4 regions of the Micromonospora sp. NBC_00330 genome follow, and region 2 is predicted to be linked to each of the others. Evidence: riboswitches for the same ligand, from Rfam matches in the RefSeq annotation. Region 2 holds a riboswitch; each other region holds the start of a gene.

The links. A riboswitch is a leader RNA that binds a small molecule or an ion and turns the genes downstream of it on or off. The one in region 2 is predicted to bind cyclic di-AMP.
Region 1: another riboswitch for cyclic di-AMP. It lies ahead of OG598_RS16760 (C39 family peptidase); the one in region 2 lies ahead of OG598_RS26635 (C40 family peptidase).
Region 3: another riboswitch for cyclic di-AMP. It lies ahead of OG598_RS01150 (coiled-coil domain-containing protein); the one in region 2 lies ahead of OG598_RS26635 (C40 family peptidase).
Region 4: another riboswitch for cyclic di-AMP. It lies ahead of OG598_RS24215 (coiled-coil domain-containing protein); the one in region 2 lies ahead of OG598_RS26635 (C40 family peptidase).

What each region holds. Positions count from the first base shown of each region.
Region 1 covers NZ_CP108012.1:3,739,212-3,744,269, forward strand. Annotated here, with positions in the region: gene OG598_RS16755 (alpha/beta hydrolase) at 1-409, opposite strand, end outside; gene OG598_RS16760 (C39 family peptidase) at 533-1,381, opposite strand; cyclic di-AMP (ydaO/yuaA leader) riboswitch at 1,615-1,755, opposite strand; gene OG598_RS16765 (hypothetical protein) at 2,040-2,810, opposite strand; gene OG598_RS16770 (hypothetical protein) at 2,944-3,366, opposite strand; gene OG598_RS16775 (acyltransferase family protein) at 3,459-4,694, opposite strand; gene OG598_RS16780 (glycosyltransferase family 2 protein) at 4,991-5,058, shown strand, end outside.
Region 2 covers NZ_CP108012.1:5,850,352-5,855,409, reverse strand. Annotated here, with positions in the region: gene OG598_RS26640 (N-acetylmuramoyl-L-alanine amidase) at 1-1,829, opposite strand, end outside; cyclic di-AMP (ydaO/yuaA leader) riboswitch at 2,065-2,200, shown strand; gene OG598_RS26635 (C40 family peptidase) at 2,277-3,254, shown strand; gene dcd (dCTP deaminase) at 3,328-3,906, opposite strand; gene OG598_RS26625 (pyridoxamine 5'-phosphate oxidase family protein) at 4,006-4,563, shown strand; tRNA gene OG598_RS26620 (tRNA-Gly) at 4,817-4,890, shown strand; gene OG598_RS26615 (DUF6924 domain-containing protein) at 4,992-5,058, opposite strand, start outside.
Region 3 covers NZ_CP108012.1:232,179-237,236, reverse strand. Annotated here, with positions in the region: gene OG598_RS01160 (HelD family protein) at 1-373, shown strand, start outside; gene OG598_RS01155 (cation diffusion facilitator family transporter) at 480-1,397, shown strand; cyclic di-AMP (ydaO/yuaA leader) riboswitch at 1,516-1,647, shown strand; gene OG598_RS01150 (coiled-coil domain-containing protein) at 1,653-2,717, shown strand; gene OG598_RS01145 (hypothetical protein) at 2,858-3,367, shown strand; gene OG598_RS01140 (SRPBCC family protein) at 3,389-3,853, opposite strand; gene OG598_RS01135 (1-phosphofructokinase family hexose kinase) at 4,043-5,020, shown strand; gene surE (5'/3'-nucleotidase SurE) at 5,017-5,058, shown strand, end outside.
Region 4 covers NZ_CP108012.1:5,349,101-5,354,158, forward strand. Annotated here, with positions in the region: partial or broken gene OG598_RS24205 (heavy metal translocating P-type ATPase) at 1-1,352, opposite strand, end outside; gene OG598_RS24210 (YibE/F family protein) at 1,664-3,034, shown strand; cyclic di-AMP (ydaO/yuaA leader) riboswitch at 3,201-3,331, shown strand; gene OG598_RS24215 (coiled-coil domain-containing protein) at 3,336-4,355, shown strand; gene OG598_RS24220 (carbonic anhydrase) at 4,412-5,058, opposite strand, start outside.

The sequences.
Region 1 (5,058 bases), 2.1 Mb from region 2:
GGCTGGCGAACCAGCTCACCGGGCGGGCGGCGACCTCGGCGGCACGGGCCAGCTCAGCAGGCGACCAGAGTGCCTTGATGCCCAGCCCGACGACAGCGTCCACCGGCGTTCCGGCGTCGCGGGCGGCAAGCGCGAGGCCGACCACCCCACCCAGCGAGTGCCCGAGCACGACCAGCCGGTCGTCGGGGGCGAGGGCCTGCGCGATCTGCTGGGCGAAACCCGGGAAGGAGTACGACGGCAGCGGCGACGCCCAGCCGTGGCCGGCGAGGTCCGGTGCCAGCCACCGCCCGGGCCAGTGCTGCTCGAGGTACGGGGCCCAGGGCAACCACACGTCCCCTGTCGCTCCCATGCCGTGCAGCAGCAGCAGGACCGGCCTGCGGCCGGCGTGACCACCCGTTTTCTCCACCACGGCCGCAGTCTCCCACGGTTCACTGTCGGGTACGAGAGCCGTCGATGACCGACCGCGCGGACAGACGCCGCGGGCGCCGGCCCCTTGTGGGGGACGGCGCCCGCGGCGGTCAGCGTGCCCGGGTCAGGCGGAGTAGCCCCGGCTGGTGATCCAGTTGGCCAGGTCGATCGTGGTGATCCAGTACGACGGGTCGGCCGGGTTCGCCGAGTCGGCGATCCGTACGGTGCGGCCGTTGTCCTTGTAGCCCACGACGGCGATGTAGTGCCCGCCGCCGTAGGAGTGCCAGCCGCCGTCGGTGTCGGTGGCGTCCCCGACGACGTTGGCCACCACGCCCCGGCCGTCGGTGATGGCCTTCACCACGTCGGCCTGGAGCCGGTCCATCTGGGCCGGGCTGGGCGCGCCGGGGAACATCCGGGTCCGGTACGGGGAGCCCTTCACCTCGGCGTTGAGCACCCGGGTGGTGTCCTCGGCCGAGTTGGTGCCCATCTCGGTGGTGCCCAGCTCGGCGCCGAGCTCCTCCTGGGTGCGGTCGATGCCGGCGGCGCTGAGCGCGTTCCGGGTGGCCGCCGGGCCGCAGTTGTAGTAGGTGTTCTGCGCCTCGTAGTCGTAGTCGAGCACCTTGGTCGCGGGCGGCTTCGGCCGCTCCGGCTTGCGGGTGAGGTCCGGGTTGCTGCTGGCCTTGGCGGCGGGCGACGCGGCGCTGGTGGCCGGGGCGGCAGTGGTCGGCGCGGCGCTGGCCGAGGGGGACGCGTCCCGAGCCTCGCCGCGGGACGCGGCGACGTCGCTGCGCATCTCGGCGACAGTGGTCGCGGTGCGCTGGCCGGCCGGGGCGTCGTCGGCGGTGGTGAGCAGGGCGCCGGTGGTGGTGGCGATCGCGAGGGCCGCGGCGGAGGCGGCGACGATCTGGTACGGGCGTTCGGTGGCGAGGCGGCGGAGCTGACGCTGCAGGGTGTGCTTCACGGGGTCCTCCACGGATCGGGGGGAGAGCGGCACACCGGGGCCGGACCGGTATCCGGGCAGGCGCCAGCGCGCGGACCGTGGTCCGCGGATGGTGAACCGCTCAGGGGAACGCCCGGCGCGGCCGGGCGGGGAAGGCGATGACCCGGGGGGTCAGCTCACCGTCACGCGACGAATGAGCGGGTGCACCGCCGCGCCGTGGAGGCGAGGGAACAACCGAGGGGTGGAAAGGTGCTGCACGAGGATGGGACTCCTTCCGACACCGCCTACCGGGTTAGCTGACGGATTCGGGCGGGAAGACGCCCTACCGCGGGCCGTGGCTCGCGGATTCACCCCGGACTTACTGGTGGGTCCCCGGTTCGTTGATCACGATTAAGCGGGTCGATGCGGCGTCGCGTCTTGCGATCGGTTACCGCACCGGACGGGACGACACTACTGGCGTCTCAACGCCCTGCCAAGCCAGGTTCACCTGCGTAAACCCCAATTGGCGCGACAATTTCTGCGCGTATTGCCGATGATGTGACTCGATGGGACAACCGGTTACGGCGACGCCTGCGGGCGACAACCGGACAGGCCGTAAAGAACGCGGCCACAATCGCGGGAACAATCCCGCCGATCGCGTCGGACGTCCGATTTCGCGATTGGGTGACCGGCCTCACATCACGGATTGGGCTCAACCCACCCGGGCCGGGCGCCACAGTGCCACGACGGCGGGACGCAACGCCCCGGCCACCGTGCGGCGCGCGGGGGCCAGGGTCGGGCGTAGCCGGGCCGCCGCCGCGTACGCCTCCTCGGCGAGGGCACGAGCCGACTCGGCGGCCAACTCCGCGTCGCGCCAGGCGGCCCGCTCACTGTCGACGGCCACCTGGTAGTCGGCCAGCCGCGCATCCCGGACCACCCGACTGATCAGCACCTCCTGCTCGACCGGGTGTCGCCGGGGATCCCAGCCGCGCCGGTGCCCGAACACGTCGCCGAGCTGCGCCATGGTCAGGTCGCCCCGCCAGTACGCCGCCATCGCCGCCCGGTGCAGATAGCGCTCCCGGGCGGCGTACTCGGCGGGGGTGTGCGGGGTCTGCGGGGTGGGCAGCGCCCCGGCGCCAGCGAAGCGACGCGCGGCGGTGTCCGCCTCGTCGTACCCGATCCAGGCCCGCTCCAGCCGCTCCTGAGCGGTCAGCCAGGCGGCGCGCCGCCGCTTGGCGGTGGTGGCCGCGCCGGCCGCGGCGACGGCCACCTCCTCGGCGTAGCGGCGCCTGTCCACGGCCTCGGCGGCGGCCAGCTCCCGAGGGGTGGGCGCGGCCGGGAGCGGGTCGTCAGTGGGCCGGTCCCGTTCGGGGCGGGCGGCCAGCACGGTGAGCAGGCCCAGGGTCAGCAGGAACAGCGTCGACCAGATGGCGGCGGCCCGCGGCATCTCGGTCACGAACTGGTAGAAGACGACGGTCTCCATTGTCGGCACCTCGGGGAGAGAGCAGTGCGATGGGGAGCCGCGCCGACCAGCGGGCCACTGTGGGCCACGGGTCGGCGGGTCAGGGAGCGGGTGGGTCGACAGGGCGCGGTGACGGGACGGTCGTCCCGGTGGCTCAGCGCCCGGGTGGGGCTCGGGTAGCCCGACCGCCCGTACCGTCGACGAGGGGCAGCCGGCCGGATTCGGCCGCGCGGACCGGCAGCACGCCGGCCGCGATGGTGCCCTGATCGCCGGGGAGCGCCACCGGCGTGTCGACCGACCAGGTCGGGACCGACTCCTCGGGGGCCTCCGGCGGCATCGCCGGGGCCGGGCGGGCCGCACCGGGTGCCCCGCAGTGCCGGTAGGAGGCCGACGGCGATCCGGCGGCGACCGAGGCCGGCACCGCGCTCGACGTCGGCACCGGGCCGGGTGTTGTCGTGGCGGCCGTGGCCGGGCCTGCGCCGAGCGCCAGGGCCGCGACGACGGCGAGGCTGGTCAGCACCCGAGTCGCCCAGCGCGCCACCCACCACAGCGGACAGGTGAACGCGACCGGAAGCACGTCCCAACGCTACCGTCGCGCCGACCCGGGCGCACCGACCACGGGCGTGTCGGATCACGCCGCGCCGACCCCGTTGACCAGGGTGGACGTTGTCAGCGCAGGTCGACGTACGGTGATCGACCGCCGGCCTGACCGACCTCGTCGGCAGATCCGTCGACCTCGGCGCGGGCGCTGGTTCCGGGGTCCCGTGCGTCGTCGTCGCCGGCCGCGCGTTGTCGGGGGACGGGCGCCGGACGGGCCGCACGGCGCGGCGCGAGCCGGCGCATCATCGGGGTTTCGACGAAGCGGTGCAACAGCCCGGCGAGGATCAGGGTCGCCGCCAGGAAGCCGAGCACCACGGCCGGGCCACGCCAGCCCGCGAAGCCGATCCCCCAGGTGCCGCTCCAGCGCAGCACGCTCGTCATCACCAGCACGTGCACCAGGTAGAAGGCGAACGAGACCTCACCGAGCCAGACCAGCGGCCGGGACCGCCACGGCGAGCGCCGACCCCGCACGTCCGCGTCCGCGGCCGCGGTGATCACCAACAGGTACGCGACAGCGAGCAGCGTGGTCCACAGCTCGGCGCGGATCCACTGCGCGGCCGCCACCCAGGTGACCAGGAAGATCCCGCTGGCCACCGTCAGGCCGGGGCCACGCCAGAGCCCCCGGCGCATCAGCTCGGCCGCCACCGCGCCCAACCAGAACTCCAGCGACCGTACCGGCGGGAAGATCTGGGTGAACCACCAGCGGCTCACCTCCGGCACCAACTCCTGCGCCGGCCAGAGCGCGAGGATCAGCAGCGGCAGCGCGACGATCAGCGCCCAGAGCAGCTTCGGTCGGGCCCGGCGCAGCAGTGGCAGCGCCAGTGGCAGACAGAGGTAGAAGAAGAACTCGCAGGACAGCGACCAGCTGACGGTGTTGATGCTGTAGAACCAGCCCGGCCGGGGGTCCCACGCCTGCAACAGCAGCAGGTTCTCCAGCGCCGCCGCCGGCAGGACCGGGTCGGCGAACCACCAGGCGACCACCAGCGTCGCCGCGAACAGCACCAGGTGGTTCGGGTAGATCTTGGCGATCCGTCGCCGCCAGAAGGTACGCCGGGAGTCGCCCTCGCGGGCCGACCAGACCAGCACGAAACCGCTGAGGATGAAGAAGAACTGCACCCCGGAGAGACCGAGGGTGAACAGCGCGTCGATGACTGCCTTGTAGTCCGGCTCGGCGATGATCCGCATGGTGCCGGCGTGGAAGCCGAAGACCAGCAGAGCGGCGATCCAGCGCAGCCCGGTCAGCGAGGGCAGCCGGGGCGGGGCCGGTGCGGGCCGGGCGGCCGACGTCGCGGCGACGCTCGTCATGCCGGGATCCCGGCGCTCGGCGTCACCAGCACGGTCGTAGCCTCCTCGTCGCGGCGTCGGACGGCGCGACGGCGACGCCCACGACGACCCGGCAGGGCCGCACCGAGGCACCCTACCGGGTCACTCCCGGGTGAACCGGACGCATCCCACCCGCCCCACCAGCCCGCGTTCCCCGGGCCGGAAACCGCCCACCGGCCCGGCGTTAACCTTCCGCTGGTCGGGAGTTCAGAGAGTCCACCATCGGCGGCAACGTCAGGTTCCGGGGCCGGCCACCCGGGTCGTCGAAGGTGGCGGACGTGGTCAATGAGCCGACGCACGCACCGCTGCTGAGCATCGTCGTGCCCGTGTACGGCGTCGAGGCGTA
Region 2 (5,058 bases):
TAGTACTCGCCGGCCAGCACCGCGCCGACGGCGTACCGCTGCCCGGCGGCCAGGGTGTACTGGAGCGGCGAGATCGCCTGGTAGGGCACCCCTTCCGGGTATGCGGACTGCTCCGGGTACGCCCGTCCGTAGACCGGAACGGTGGTCCGTCCGGGCTTCGGCGTGGCCACGACGCCGACGGTCCAACTGGCGGTCGGCGCGGACGCCGGGTTGTGGAACCAGGCCCGCTGCCCGAGGTACCAGATCGCCGTCCAGTCGCCCTGCCGTCCGGCCAGCGCGTACGTCTGCCCGGCGGACGCGCGGGCCCCGTGGTCCGACACGGTCATCGTGTTCGGGCTGCCGTCCGGGCGGAGCGCGATGTCGTTGACCAGCGGCGCGTCCGCGGACGGTGCGCTGCGCAGCACCACCGCCGAGGAGCCGCGTGGCGCGCAGGGCACGCCCGGGGTGACGCAGCCGGTGAACGCCGGCTGGTTGGTGGTGTAGTCCGGGTCGATCCGGACCAGCCCGGTGGCCGGGGTGCCGGTGTCCAGGCGAGGCGCGTGCAGCAGGTCGAAGTAGTGCGTCCAGTCCCAGTACGGGCCCGGATCCCAGTGCATTCCCCGCACCGTCGAGGGAATGGTGCCGGGCACGTTGTCGTGGCCGATGATGTGCTGGCGGTCCAGGGGGATGCCCAGCCGCAGCGCCAGGTGCCGGACCAGCTTCGCCGAGGTCCGGTACATCGCCTCGGTGTACCAGGTGCCCTGCGCCGCGAAGCCCTCGTGTTCCAACCCGATCGACTTCGCGTTGACGTACCAGTTGCCGGCGTGCCAGCCGACGTCCTTGGTCTTGACGTGCTGGGCGATGTGCCCGTCGACCGAGCGCAGCGAGTAGTGCCAGCTCACGTAGGTCGGATCCTGGACGAGTTGCAGGGTCGTGGCCCAACTCGCCTCGGTGTCGTGGATGACTATGTACTCGATCTTCTGCCGTGTTGGTCGGTCGGAGAGGTCGTGGTTGCCGTAGTCCCCGTCGCCGAACGCCTCGTAGGGCGCCGGGATCCACTCGCAGGAGATGGTGCGGGGGCACTCCACCCCGTCCGGGCGGGCCAGCCGGCGCAGGCCCAGCCGGTCCAACCAGGAACGCTCGGGCCGCACCGCGCGGGCCGGCAGGGTGATCCGCTGGCCGTCGTCGGTCACCCGGGCTTCGCCCGCGCCGATGGTGGTGAAGACCTCGTCGGCGAAGGCCGCCGCGGCGTCGGCGCTGTCCGCGCCCGAGTAGCGGGCCACAGCGCCGTACCAGGCCGCCGGGTCGGTGTCCGCGCCGACCGGCGCGCCCAGATCCCTCTGGTACGCGCTCAGCAGCGCGGCCCCACCCCGGATGTTGAGGCCCGCGTCGGTGCGCAGCGCTTCGGGGGTGGCGCCGGTCAGCGTGGCGGCGGCGTCGACGGTCTGCAACGCGGCGGTGGACGGCGCGGGTGCCTCGACCGGCCGGGGCGCGGGCACGCGGGCGGGACGGGAGTCGTCGCCGCGTGGGTCCTCGGCGCCGGCGTCGTGGTGGCCGCGCCCGGGCAGGGCGGCCACGTGCCGGGCGTCGGTCAGGTGCATCGGGCCGTAGCCGCCACTGGTGCTCGGTGTGCCGGCGTTGGTGTCCCAGCGGGACTCCAGGTAGGAGACGCCGAGCAGCACGACGGCCGGAACGCCGTACTCGGTGGCTGCTGCGGCGTACTGCTGCTGGCGGTCGGTGGTGGGCGCGGCGGCGGCCGGGTCGACGGAGAGTGGCACAGTGGTCGCGGCGGCGACCACGGTGGCAGCGAGCAGCGCGCGCCAGCCGGTCGACAGGGTTGGATGGTGCATCGAACCCCCTAGATTCTCGCGGAGTGAGGTCAGGTCACCATCGCGCCGTCCGGGAGGTCACGTCAATACCTTTCTATCTATCGAAGTAGATGGAAAGAATTCTTCACACACTGTCGGTGACCTAGTCCAATCCGTACGGAGTGTCACTGCCGCACGGGTTGCGGATCGGTAACAGGCGTCTCTACTCTGGTCATTTGTCGGCCCGACAGCAGCTCCGCCCAGCCCGGGCGGTAACGGACCGACACCGCCGAGTCGTTTCCGAGCGAACCGGGGACCCAGGTCCCTCGGGGTGAATCCGCAGCCATTGCGGTAGGGCGCCGACTTCCCGCCCGAACCCGTCAGCTAACCCGGTAGGCGGTCAGGAAGAAGGAGTACGGAACCCCGGTGGCACTCCATGCCCCGCGGCCGTCGTCCGAGCGGTCGGCATCAGCCGGCCCGGCGTCGATCGTGCCGCGCCCACGCTGGTCCCGCTTCACCACTGCACTCGCCGCGCTGGCCGGCATCGCCGTCGTTCTGACCGGCAGTGCCACGGCGGCCCACGCCGACCCGTCCGTCGCCGAGATCGAGCGCCAGATCGACGCCGACTGGAACAAGCTCGAACCGGTCATCGAACGGCACAACGCCACCCGCACCGACCTCGCCGTGAAGCGCAAGCAGGCCGATGCCCTGGCCGCCCGGATCACTCCGCTCGAGCGCCAGGTCGACGCCGCGATGAACAAGGTCAGCGCCCTGGCCGTACGCGCCTACATGGGTGAGAACGTCTCGACCGTCAACGCGATGCTGGGCAGCCGGTCACCCAGCGAGGTGGTCGGCCAGCTCGAAATGCTCGACCGCTTCGCGCACAACCAGCAGAAGGACGTACGCCAGGTGGCCGACCTGCGCGACCAGCTGGCCGCGCAGAAGGCGCCACTGGACGAGATGGTGGCCCAGCTGTCCCGCACGGAAGCTCAACTGGCGGCGAAGAAGAAGCAGATCAACGACGAGATCGACCGCCTGCAGAAGCTGCGCCTCAAGGTGTACGGCAGCGGCGGCGGCGGTCCGCTGCGCCCGGCGCCCTGCCCGGGTAGCTACCCCGGCGGCGCCGCGGGCACCGCTGTCAAGTTCGCCTGCGCGCAGATCGGCAAGCCCTACGTCTGGGGTGCCGAGGGCCCGAACTCGTACGACTGCTCCGGGCTGATGCTGGCCGCCTGGGCGAAGGCCGGCGTGTCGCTGCCGCACAACGCCGCCGCGCAGAGCCGGGTCACCAAGAACGTCAGCAAGGGCGACCTGCGCCCCGGCGACCTGGTCTTCTACTACAGCGACATCCACCACGTCGGCATGTACGTCGGCGGCGGCTGGGTGGTGCACGCCTCGCAGGCCGGTCAGCCGGTCAAGATGAAGAAGGTCGACGACGGCCCGATCCACAGCTATGGCCGTCCAGGCTGACCCTGAGTGATCGAAGGGCCCGTCGCGATCCGTCGCGGCGGGCCCTCGTCGTCTCGGTTCTAGCTGTCGAACCTCAGCGGGTTGGCCAGGTGCGCCAGTGCTGCCAGGCGCGGCTGGGTGTCGGCCCCCGCTGGCCCTGGTAGCGCGAGCCGTAGACCACCGAGCCGTACGGGTGCTCGGCCGGCGAGGAGAGCCGGAAGATGCAGAGCTGCCCGATCTTCATGCCCGGCCACAGGGTGATCGGCAGGTTCGCCACGTTCGAGAGTTCCAGCGTCACGTGACCGGAGAAGCCCGGGTCGATGAAGCCGGCGGTGGAGTGCGTGAGCAGCCCGAGCCGGCCCAGGGAACTCTTGCCCTCCAGTCGGCCGGCGAGCTGGTCACCCAGCGAGATGACCTCCAGCGTCGAGGCGAGCACGAACTCCCCCGGGTGCAGCACGAACGGCTCGCCGTCGGGGACCTCGACCGCCGAGGTCAGGTCGTCCTGCTGCATCGCGGGATCGATGTGGGTGTAGAGGTGGTTGTTGAAGACCCGGAACAGCCGGTCGAGTCGGACGTCGATGCTGGACGGTTGGACCAGGGTGGGCTCGAACGGCTCCAAGCCCAGCGTGCCGGCCTTGATCTCGGAGACCAGGTCACGGTCGGAGAGCAGCATCGGACCACCATAGCCGCGCTGCCAAAAGTGCCCGGATTCGGTGCCGGTGACCAGCGCGTCGAGGTCGCTGCTCGTACATTTGTTCGATAGAATGCCCACATGGCTTCCTGGTCCGAATTCGCCGCCGACGAGCCCCGACTCGCCGACGGGATCCGCGTTCTCCTCCAGCAATACGGGCCGGGCTTCGGCTATCTGGCCACGGTCCGCGCCGACGGCGGGCCCCGCGTCCATCCAGTCTCCCCGGTCATCACCGCCGAGGGGCTGTTCTGCTTCGTCATCGACTCGCCCAAGCGCCGCGACCTCGAACGTGACGGCCGTTACGCGCTGCACTCGTTCCCTGCGGAGGAGAGCGACGACGAGGCGTACGTGGCGGGGCACGCCCGTCCGGTGACTGATCCGCTCCGGGTGGCGCAGTTGGCGCAGAGCGCCCGGGCCGAACCGCAGGTCGACTGGCGGCTCTTCGAGTTCACCGTCGACGTGGCCATGCTCACCCGCCGCGAGCAGCACATCGCGGGCATTCCGGGCCTCGCGCCGGGTCGGCCGGCCGTTCGGGTCTGGCTCGACCCAAACGCCCCGTCGGCGGTGGCAGCGCCCCTCGCCGTCCCGCAGGCGCGCCCGACCCGCCTCAGCCGTGACGTCCAGTGCACGGCCGCCTGACCACAGCTCGAAGATCATCGGTGCCGGCTCCGTAGTGACGGAGTCGGCACCGGGCGTACGTACCGGCCTGCCGCCCGCCGCCGGCGGTGATCAACTCGACTTCAGGAAAGTCGCGGTGTCCCAGCGCTCCGGATGCCCCGACTTCCAGAAAGCCGAGTGGATCAACCTCGGGCGGAGGGGTACGCGGACACCTGCGGCCGGCGAGGGTACCTGGGTGCACGGGTTCGACGACTCGGGTACAGTGGTGCCGCTTGCGGGTGTAGTTCAATGGCAGAACATCAGCTTCCCAAGCTGACAGTGCGGGTTCGATTCCCGTCACCCGCTCCACTGCGAAGGCCCTGGTCAGGACGTGAGTCCCGACCGGGGCCTTCGACGTTCACGGTCAAACCATCACGTGCCGTGCCATTAGCCGCTGCTTCGCCAAGTCGTCAGGTCCCCTCGAAGCCCCGGTACGTTCCGGACTCGTCGGCGGCGTCGGCGAACTCGGCGAAGTCC
Region 3 (5,058 bases), 1.7 Mb from region 2:
CTACCCGGACCTGCCGCTGCCGACTGCCGTCCGCTCCACCGGGGTCGAGCCGGTGGAGCTGGTGGTGCCCCCGACGGGGTTGGAGACCGCGACGGTGGAGGCCGCCACCGGCCTGCTGGCCGAGGTGGAGGGCACTGTCGGGGTCATCACGCCGGTCCCCCGCCGCGACGAGGTCGCCGGTTGGCTCGGCGCGCTCGGCGCGCCGAGGTTGCAGGTGGTGACCAGCCTGGAGGCCAAGGGCATGGAGTACGACGGGGTGGTGCTGGTCGCCCCGAGCGAGATCCGGGCGGATCCGGGCGCCGGGGTGCGCACCCTGTACGTGGCGCTCTCCCGGGCCACCCAGCGGCTCACCACCATCGACCCGACCGGCTGACGTGCGCGGACTGCCGCCAACGGAAGGCGCCGCCCGTACACTTGCACACATAGCGATGTGAGCATACATTTGACCGGGTCCCGACCAGCGGCGGAAGGTGGTTCTCGTGGGCGCAGGTCATGACCACCACCATGGGTCCGTCGCCAATGCCGCACACCAGCACCGAGGTCGCCTCTGGGCGGCATTCGGGTTGCTCGCCACCCTGATGGTGGTCGAGGCGGTGGCCGCCCTGCACACCGGCTCGCTCGCCCTGCTCTCCGACGCCGGGCACATGTTCACCGACGTGCTCGGCATCGGGATGGCGCTCGCCGCCATCACGGCGACCCGGCGGGCCACCGGCGACCCGCAACGCACCTTCGGGCTCTACCGGCTCGAGGTGCTCGCCGCGCTGGCCAACGCCGTCCTGCTCTCCGGCGTCGCGATCTACGTGGTGATCGAGGCGATCCGCCGTTTCGGCGACCCGCACCAGGTCATCGCCGGCCCGATGCTCGCGGTGGCAGTGCTCGGCCTGCTCGCGAACATCGCCGCCTTCGCGCTGCTGCGCGCCGGGGCCCGGGAGAGCATCAACCTCCAGGGCGCCTACCTGGAGGTGCTCGGTGACCTGCTCGGCTCAGTCGGCGTCATCGGCGCGGCGCTGCTCATCACCGTCACCGACTGGTGGTGGGCCGACCCCCTGGTCGCGGTCGCCATCGGCGTGTTCATCCTGCCGCGCACCTGGCGGCTGGCCCGCGCCGCCATCCGCATCCTGGTGCAGGCCGCCCCGGAGCACCTCCAGGTGACCGCCGTGCACGACCGGCTCGCCGCCGTCCCCGGTGTCGTCGAGGTGCACGACCTGCACGTCTGGACGCTCACCTCGGGCATGGAGGTGGCCTCCGCTCACCTGACCATGGCACCCGACGCGGAGGTCGGCGCGGTGCTCACCGCGGCGCGTACCGCCCTGCACGACGACTTCCGCATCGAACACGCGACGTTGCAGATCGAGCCCGGCGCCGCTTCTGGAGCCTGTGGCTCCATCGAATGGTGACGGGGCCGTCATTTTCCGTGGTGACGCACGCACCGTCCGTCACATTGGCTGCAGCCGCCCCATCCGCACCGGTAGGCTCGGTCCCGGCCTCCACCAGGCGGCGCCCTCCCGGCGCCGGTGGCGGTCGCCGCCTAATCGCCCAACTGGGCGAACCGGGGAACCATGTTCCTGGGGTGTATCCGCGTCAGCGGTAGGGATCTTCCGTCCCGAACCCGTCAGCTAACCCGGTCGGCGGCTGACGGAAGGACATGCGCAGTGGCACCAGCACGACCACCCGCCGCCCGACTGGCGGCCCTGATCGTCGCGATGTTCGCCCTCGGCGTCGCGCTTCCGGCCGGCACCGCCTCGGCCGCTCCCCCGACCGGCCTGCGGGCCGCCGCACCCGACTCCGACGAGGAGGGCGGCACCCCGGCGTTGCGCGCCCAACTCGAGGCGGCCAGCAAGGGCTACCTGGACGCGAAGCGCGCCCTGGACACCTCAGTGCAACGGCAGAAGCAGCTCGCCACCCAGCTGACGACCATCGAGGTCGAGATCGACCAGCGCAACGGCAAGGTCAGCGAGATCGCCGAGGTGGCCTACCGCACCGGCCGGCTCGGTGCGATGTCGGCGCTGCTCAACAGCAACACTCCGGAAGGCTTCATGGACCGGGCGGCCGCGCTGGACGCGGTGGCGGCCAACGAGGACCGGGTGCTGCGCGACCTGCTGAACAGCAAGGACAAGGCCAACCGCACCCGGGTCGCCCTGGACGGCGAGATCAACGAACAGCGCAAGCAGGTCGCGGTGATGGCCAAGCGCAAGGAGCAGGCCGAACGGGCCCTGACCGTGGCCACCACACCCAAACCGCAGACCACCGCCGACGCCGGCTCCAACCGGGGCACCTCCAGCGCCAACGCGAAGGCCGCGCCGCGCAACTCCGACGGCTCCTGGCCCTCCGAGTCGTGCAGCATCAACGACCCCACCCCGGCCAGCGGCTGCATCACCCCCCGCACCCTGCACGCGCTCAACCAGGCCAAGGCCGCCGGATTCACCAGGTACGTCTCGTGCCACCGCCCCAGCGGCTCCGGTGAACACCCGAAGGGCAGGGCCTGCGACTTCGCGGCGCAGAAGGGCGGCTTCGGCGGGGACGCCACCGGCGGCGACAAGACGTACGGCAACAACCTGGCCGCGTACTTCATCCGCAACGCCGACCGGCTCGCCGTGCTCTACGTGATCTGGTACAGGCAGATCTGGCTGCCCAGCAGCGGGTGGAAGTCGTACAGCGGGGCTCACGGCACCCCGTCCACCGACCACACCAACCACGTACACCTGTCGGTCTACTGACCCACGCGTCGTGATGCCTGTGAGTCGCCGATGACTCACAGGCATCACGTGCGTCCGGGGCCGGACTACGTCGCCGGGCGTACCCCTGATGTCGTCGCTCGTCGGACGACCCGGCCGCGGTCGGCGGGCAGCATCGCGGTATGCCTCGGATCCGACCCACCACCCGCAAGGCGCTGCTCACCCTGCACCTCGTCACGTCGCTCGGCTGGCTCGGCACCGACCTGGTGCTGCTCACCCTCGGCATCGCCGTTCAGCGGGGCGCCGACCCGGCGGTGGTCTACCCGGTCACGGCCCTCGTCGGCACCGTGCTGTTCGCGCCGCTGAGCGTCCTGGTCTGGCTGATCGGAGTCACCAGCTCGCTGCTCACCCCGTGGGGCCTGCTGCGCCACCGCTGGGTGCTGGTCAAGCTCGTGCTCACCACGGTGATGGTCGGGCTGGTGCTGTTCCTGCTCACCCCGAACCTGCGTCACGCCGGAGCGGTCGGCGCCGCCCTACCCGCACGGGATCGCGCCGACCTGGTCATCGCGCCGGCGGTGTCGACCAGCCTGATGATCATCGCGACGGTGCTGTCCACCTACAAGCCGTGGGGACGGCGTCCCGCCACCCGACCGGCCCGCACGAGCCGTGATCGCGCCACAACCACGATCTAGACGCCACCGCCGCGGCGCGGGTCAGGTGGGCGGGGGGTTGCCGGTGCGGTCGAGGGCGGCGCCCAGGCGGGTGGCGAGGGCGAGGTGAGCGGCCTGGGCCTGGCGGAACGCGTAGCGGAACAGTGGCGTCGGCGCGGTCAGGGTGATCTCGACGTCGATGCGGACCAGGCCGTCCGGCTCGGCGCGTAGTCGGGTGTGGTTTCGCACCGTGGTCGCCGGCCACTGGCGGGCCACCATGACGATCTCGTCGGCCTCGCTGATCAGCACGTCCGCGTGGTAGGTGGTCCGGAAGCGCAGCGGACCGGCCGCCAACCGGTCGTTGATCGTGTAGCTGGCCTGGGCGCCGGGCCGGGGCGGCACCCGGCGAACCCGGACGATCAGCGGATGCAGCTCGCCCTGCCGGGTCAGGTCGCTGAGCAACGCCGCCGCCTCGGCGGGTGAGCACCGGGCCTGGACGGTGTAGCTGAAGGTATCGCTGCTGAGCACACCGTCTCCCGCCGTCGTTGGTCGCCCGATCGTCCCGTACCGATGTCTGGCTGGCAACGCCCCTGGGCCGTCAGCGCCGCGCCGGACCGGGGCGATGCGACGACCTGCCACCACCTGCGCCATTAAGGTCGATTAGTACGAAATCTTCCGAAGGTGCCGGAGGGCGGCCAGCATGAACGGCGACGACCGATGAGTGGGCACGTGATGGTCTTCGCGCCCACTCCACAGCTGACGGTGACTGTGGACCAGCCCAACGACCACCCCGAGCTCCACCTGCACCCCGGCGGGCAGGGCGTCTGGCAGGCCCGGATGGTGATCTCCCTCGGAGTCGACGTGGTGCTCTGCGCCGCCCTCGGCGGTGAGATCGGCCAGGTGCTGGAGCCGCTGTTGGTCAGCGAGGGCGTGGACCTCAAGGTGGTGGTCCGTGACTCCGGCAGCGGCGGGTACGTGCACGATCGCCGCGAGGGCACCCGCCAGGAGATCGCCGACGTGCCCGGTCAGCCGCTGAGCCGGCACGAGATCGACGAGCTGTACAACCTCGCCCTCGGCGAGGGCCTGCGGGCCTCGGTGAGCATCCTCAGTGGGCCGAACGAACCGTGGCTCGTACCCGCCGACCTGTACCGACGCTTCGCCGCCGACCTTGGCGCGAACGGCGGCCGGGTGGTGGTCGACCTCTCCGGCGATCACCTCGGTTCGGTGTTGGAGAGCGGGGTGTTCTTCCTCAAGGTGAGTCACGAGGAGTTGATCCGCGACGGCCGCGCCCGCAGCGACGACACCGAGGAGCTGACCCGGGCCATGTACGAGTTGCACGCGGGCGGCGCCGAGACGGTGGTGGTGAGCCGCGCCGACCAGCCGGCGTTGGCACTCATCGACGGGGAGCTGTTCCAGGTCGAGATGCCCCGGCTGGAGGCCGCCGACCCCCGCGGCGCGGGCGACTCGATGACGGCCGGAGTGGCGGCCGTCGTGGCCAGGGGCGGGGACATTCGGACCGCCATCCGCACCGGCGCCGCCGCCGGCGCGCTGAACGTGACACGGCACGGCCTGGGCACCGGGCGGCTGGACTCGATCACCGGCCTGGTGGACCGGGTCCGGCTGGTGCCGGCGGACAGCCGGCAGCAGGAGCGGACCACCCCGGACGAGTTGGCCGGCCGGGTGGTCGAGCGATGACGGTGCGGGTGTTGATCACCAACGACGACGGGATCGCG
Region 4 (5,058 bases), 500 kb from region 2:
CACCGCGTACTCCGTACCGTCGATCGTCGCTCTTACACCGCGGCCCGGCAGCGAGCGGAACCCGGCCGCCCGGGCCGGGCCGGCGCTCCCGGCCGCCGCCACTATCGCCCGGGCCAACGGATGTTCGCTCTCCGACTCGACACCGGCCGCGATCCGCAGCACCTCGTCCCGCTCGACGCCGGACGCCGTCACCAGGTCGGTCACCCCGTGCTCGCCCCGGGTCAGCGTGCCGGTCTTGTCGAAGAGCACCGCGTCGACGGTGCGCATCCGCTCCAGGGCCAACCGGTCCTTGACCAGAATCCCGGACCGCGCGGCGAGCGCTGTGGAGAGCGCGACCACCAGCGGGATGGCGAGACCCAGCGCGTGCGGGCAGGCGATCACCAGGACGGTGACCGCACGAACCACCGCCTCGTCCGGCCGACCCAGCGCGGTCCAGACCAGCACGGTCAGCACGGCGGTGCCGGTGGCCAGGTAGAACAGTGCGGCGGCGAACCGGTCGGCCAACAACTGGGCCCGTCCACCGGAAGCCTGGGCCTGCGCGACCATCCGCTGGATGCCGGCGAGGGCGGTCTGCTCACCCAACGCCTCGACGCGCACCCGGATCGCCGAGTCGGTGGCGACGGTGCCGGCCACCACCCGGTCGCCCGTCGACCGGGCGACCGGCCGCGACTCCCCGGTGATCATCGACTCGTCCAGCTCGGCGCCGCCCTCGACGACCCGGCCGTCCGCCGGCACCCGACCCCCGGCCGGACCAGCACCACGTCGCCGATCCGCAGACCGGCCACCGGCACCGCCTCGACCCGCCCGTCCGCCGCCACCCGTTCGGCGTCGTCCGGCAACAGCGCGGCCAGCGCCGCCAGCGCTCCCCGGGCCTGCCCGATGGCCTTCATCTCCTGCCAGTGCCCGAGCAGCATGATGGTGACGAGCGCGGCCAACTCCCACCAGAAGTCCAGGTTGAAGGCGCCGACGCTGGTCGCCAGGGACGCGGCGTACGCGACGGTGATCGCCATCGCGACCAGCAGCATCATCCCGGGCGCCCGGTCCCGGACCTCCCGAACCGCACCGACCAGGAACGGCCAACCGCCCCACCAGAACACCACCGAGCCGAGCACCGGGCCCACCCAGGACCGACCGGGGACGTCGTCGCCGGGCAGGCCCAGTTGATCCGACACGAGACGACTCGTCAGCACCACCGGGATGGTCAACACCAGGCAGACCCAGAACCGGCGGCGGAACATCGCCGGATCGTGCCCGGCGTGCTTGTCGTGCCCGGCGCGGTTGGCGTGCTTGTCGTGCGGCACGGGTTCGGCGCGTCGCGGTCGGTCAGGATCGGGCGGTGACGGAGCGGGCATGGCTCCAACATGCCGCCCCGGAGACCGCCGCGCGAGCGCTTCGGCCACCCGACACTCCGCCACGACCTGCAACCCCCGGAAGGGCTGGCTAGCATCTCCCACGATGGCCCTCCGAATGCCGCTGCACAGTCGGGCACCGGCGCCGCCACGTCGTGGCGTCGCCCCCGGCCGACCGGGCCGAGCACTGACCGTCCGTGATCAAGCGGTCGTCAGGCAGCGATCCGCCCCGCCGTCCGCCGCGTTTCCACCGCAACGGTGAACCGCCCGGCCCGCTGACCCGTATCCCGCACCGGATCGTTTGGAGTCTCGCCTTGGCCGCCGACCACAGTCACTCTGCTCCGTCCGCCCCGCCACGGGTGCGACGGATCCTCGTCGTGACTGTGGTACCCCTGTTCGTCGCCACAGTGCTGGCCGCGGTGCTGCTCTGGCCGCGCGGCGGGTCACCGCAGACCGATGGTGGTGCGGACGTGCCGCGCTACCCCGGCACCGTCACCCGCGTGGTGAGCGAGCCGTGCCCGCCGGCGCCGTCGGTTCCGGAGGGCACACCGAGGGTCGGCGACGGGCGGTGCGGCACTGTCGACGTCCGGGTCGACGACGGGCCGACCGCCGGCCAGCAGGTACGGACACCGGTGCCCGACGGGCCCGGCGCACCCCGGGTCGAGGTCGGCGACGAGGTCGTCCTGGTCGAACTGGCCGATCCGATCGATCCCACAGTCAGCAACTGGAACATCGCCGAGCACCAACGCGGCACCCCGATGGTGTGGCTGGCGGTGGTCTTCGCGGCCGCGATCGTCGCGTTCGGTCGGTGGCGAGGTCTGGCTGCGCTCGCCGGGCTGGCCGCCAGCTTCGCCATCCTGCTCACCTTCGTGCTGCCGGGCATCAGCGCGGGCAGGTCACCGCTGCTGGTGGCGGTGGTCGGCGCGGCCCTGATCATGTTCGTGGTGCTCTATCTGACCCACGGGGTCACCGCACAGACCTCGGTCGCGGTGCTCGGCACCCTGGGCAGCCTGGTGCTGACCGGTGTGCTCGCCACGATCGCCACGGCCGCGACCCACCTCACCGGTTTCGGCAGCGAGGACGCCACCACCCTGTCGATGTTCCAGGGCGACGTGGACCTGCACGGCCTGCTGCTCGCCGGGATCATCATCGGATCGCTCGGGGTGCTCGACGACGTGACGGTCACCCAGGCGGCCACCGTCACCGAACTGGCGAACGCGAACCCCGGGCTGACCCGGTTGCAGCTGTACCGCGCCGCCACCCGGGTCGGCCGTGCGCACATCGCCTCCACCGTCAACACCATCGTGCTGGCGTACGCGGGCGCGTCACTGCCCCTGCTGCTCCTGCTCACCGCCGACTCGCGGCCGATCGGGCAGATCCTCACCAGTGAGTTCCTCGCGCAGGAGATCGTCCGCAGTGCGGTCGCCACCCTCGGCCTGATCGCCGCCGTGCCGCTGACCACCGGGCTGGCCGCTGTGGTGACCGCGGCCGGGCGTACCGATGCCACGGCGTCCACCGACGCTCCCGCGCCCCGGCCCCAGCCGGACCGCAGCGAGGCACTGGCCGCACTCAGCTCACCGCGAACGGCCGGCTCCGACGAGCCGGACCGGACGCGGACCGCACCCCCATCCGAGGCCACCGACCGGTGGCCGGAGTCGAACAGGAGCACGGATACGGCATGGTGACACTCCTCAGCGTGACCAGATCGGGCATCCACCCTGAGAACCGCGTCACTGGTCACTCAACGCTATGGCGAAATGACGCTTTTGGTCGGCATCCAGGCGTAGCTCAGCCGGTCGACTCTCGGGTAACCTCGCTGCCGGTTACCGATGAAGGCGCGAAGCGGCGCCTGCGGTGCCACCGCCCAATCGCCAACCGGCGAGCCGGGGACCCAGGTACCTGGGGTGAATCCGCGTCAGCGGTAGGGGCCGCTTCCGCCCCGAACCCGTCAGCTAACCCGGTCGGCGGTCGACGGAAGGGAACATTGTGACGGCACCCCTACGCCGCTGGTTGACACCCGTGGTGGCCGTGATCGCCGCACTGACAGTGCTCGCCGGGCCGCTCCCGGCGCACGCCGCCCCGACGACCCCCACACCGTCCGGGCACGAGGAGGACGGCGAGCCCAAGCTGCTCAACGACGTCATCGAGCAGGCCAACCGCGACTACTCCGCCGCCAAGTCCAAGCTGGACAAATCCAAGAAGCGGCAGGGCGAGTTGGCGGCGGAGGTCAACCGGGCCAAGGCCGACCTGGACGCGTTGGCCCCGCAGGTCGGGCAGATCGCCGCCCAGGCGTACCGGACCGGCCGGATCGGCGCGGTCGCGATGCTGCTGGAGAGCGACGCTCCCGACTCGTTCGTCCAGCGCGCCGGGATGCTCGACGAGATAAACATGGTCAACGAGAAGAAGCTCTCCGAGGTCAACGAGGTGAAGGCCCGCGCCGAGCAGGCCAAGCTGGCCCTCGACACCGAGGTCCGGGAGCAGCAGAAGCAGACCGCCCTGATGGCCAAGCGCAAGAGCGAGGCCGACAAGGCGCTCTCCCTCGTCGGCGGTAAGGGTTTCACCGGCGGCCTGGTGGATGCCACCTCCAAGGTCGCGAAGATCGGCCCCGGTCGCACGGCCGACGGTGACTGGAAGCCCCAGTCGTGCAGCGAGAACGACCCCACCACGTCCGGCTGCATCACGCCGCGCACGTTGCACGCGTACAAGGAGGTCAAGGCGGCCGGCTTCAACCGGTTCGTCGGCTGCTACCGCCCCGGCGGGCCGTGGGAGCACCCGAAGGGCCGCGCCTGCGACTGGTCGCTACAGAAGAGCGGGTTCTCCCCGTGGCACAACAACGACACCCGGACGTACGGCAACAACGTCGCCGCGTTCCTCATCCGTAACGCCGACCGGCTCGGCATCTACTACGTGATCTGGAACCGGCAGATCTGGTTCCCGGCCACCGGCTGGAGCTCGTACAGCGGGCCGTCGAACCACACGGACCACGTCCACATGTCGCTGCTCTGACCCGCACGATCGCCGTCGAGGGCCGTTCCGCGTGACGCGGAGCGGCCCTCGACGCGTCAGACGGTGGCGGGCGCGGCCGGGTCGGTCGAGGCCGGGGTCTCCACCGTCGCGAAGCCGGCCGGCACGGCGGCCACCGGGCGCACCGCTCCGGCGGCCAGCCGGTAGGACACGCCCACCACCGCGCACCGCCCCCGCGCCACCTCGTCGGCCAGCACTGGCGACTGCCCGAGCAACGTCTCGACGGTCTGGGCGATGTGGATGTCGACGATGCCGTCGATGTCGTCCACGCCCTCGGACACGGCCCGGCGCAGGCTGGGCAGCACGGCGTCGACCACGGCGCGCAGATGGCCACTCGGTGCGGTACCGGTCGCGGCGGACTCCCGGGCGGCCTGCACCGCACCGCAGGAGTCGTGGCCGAGCACCACCACCAGCGGGGTGCCGAGCACCGTCACCGCGTACTCGACGCTGCCGAGCACCTCGGGGCCGGCGGTGTGCCCGGCGGTGCGAACCACGAACAGGTCGCCCAGGCCCCGGTCGAAGATGATCTCGGCAGCCAGTCGTGAGTCGGAGCAGCCGACGATCACCGCGAACGGGTGTTGCCCGTCGGCCACTGCGGCCCGGTGCCCGGCATCCTGGTTGGGGTGGCGTGGGGCACCATCGACGAAGCGCCGATTGCCGGCGACCAGCTCGGCGTACGCCCGGG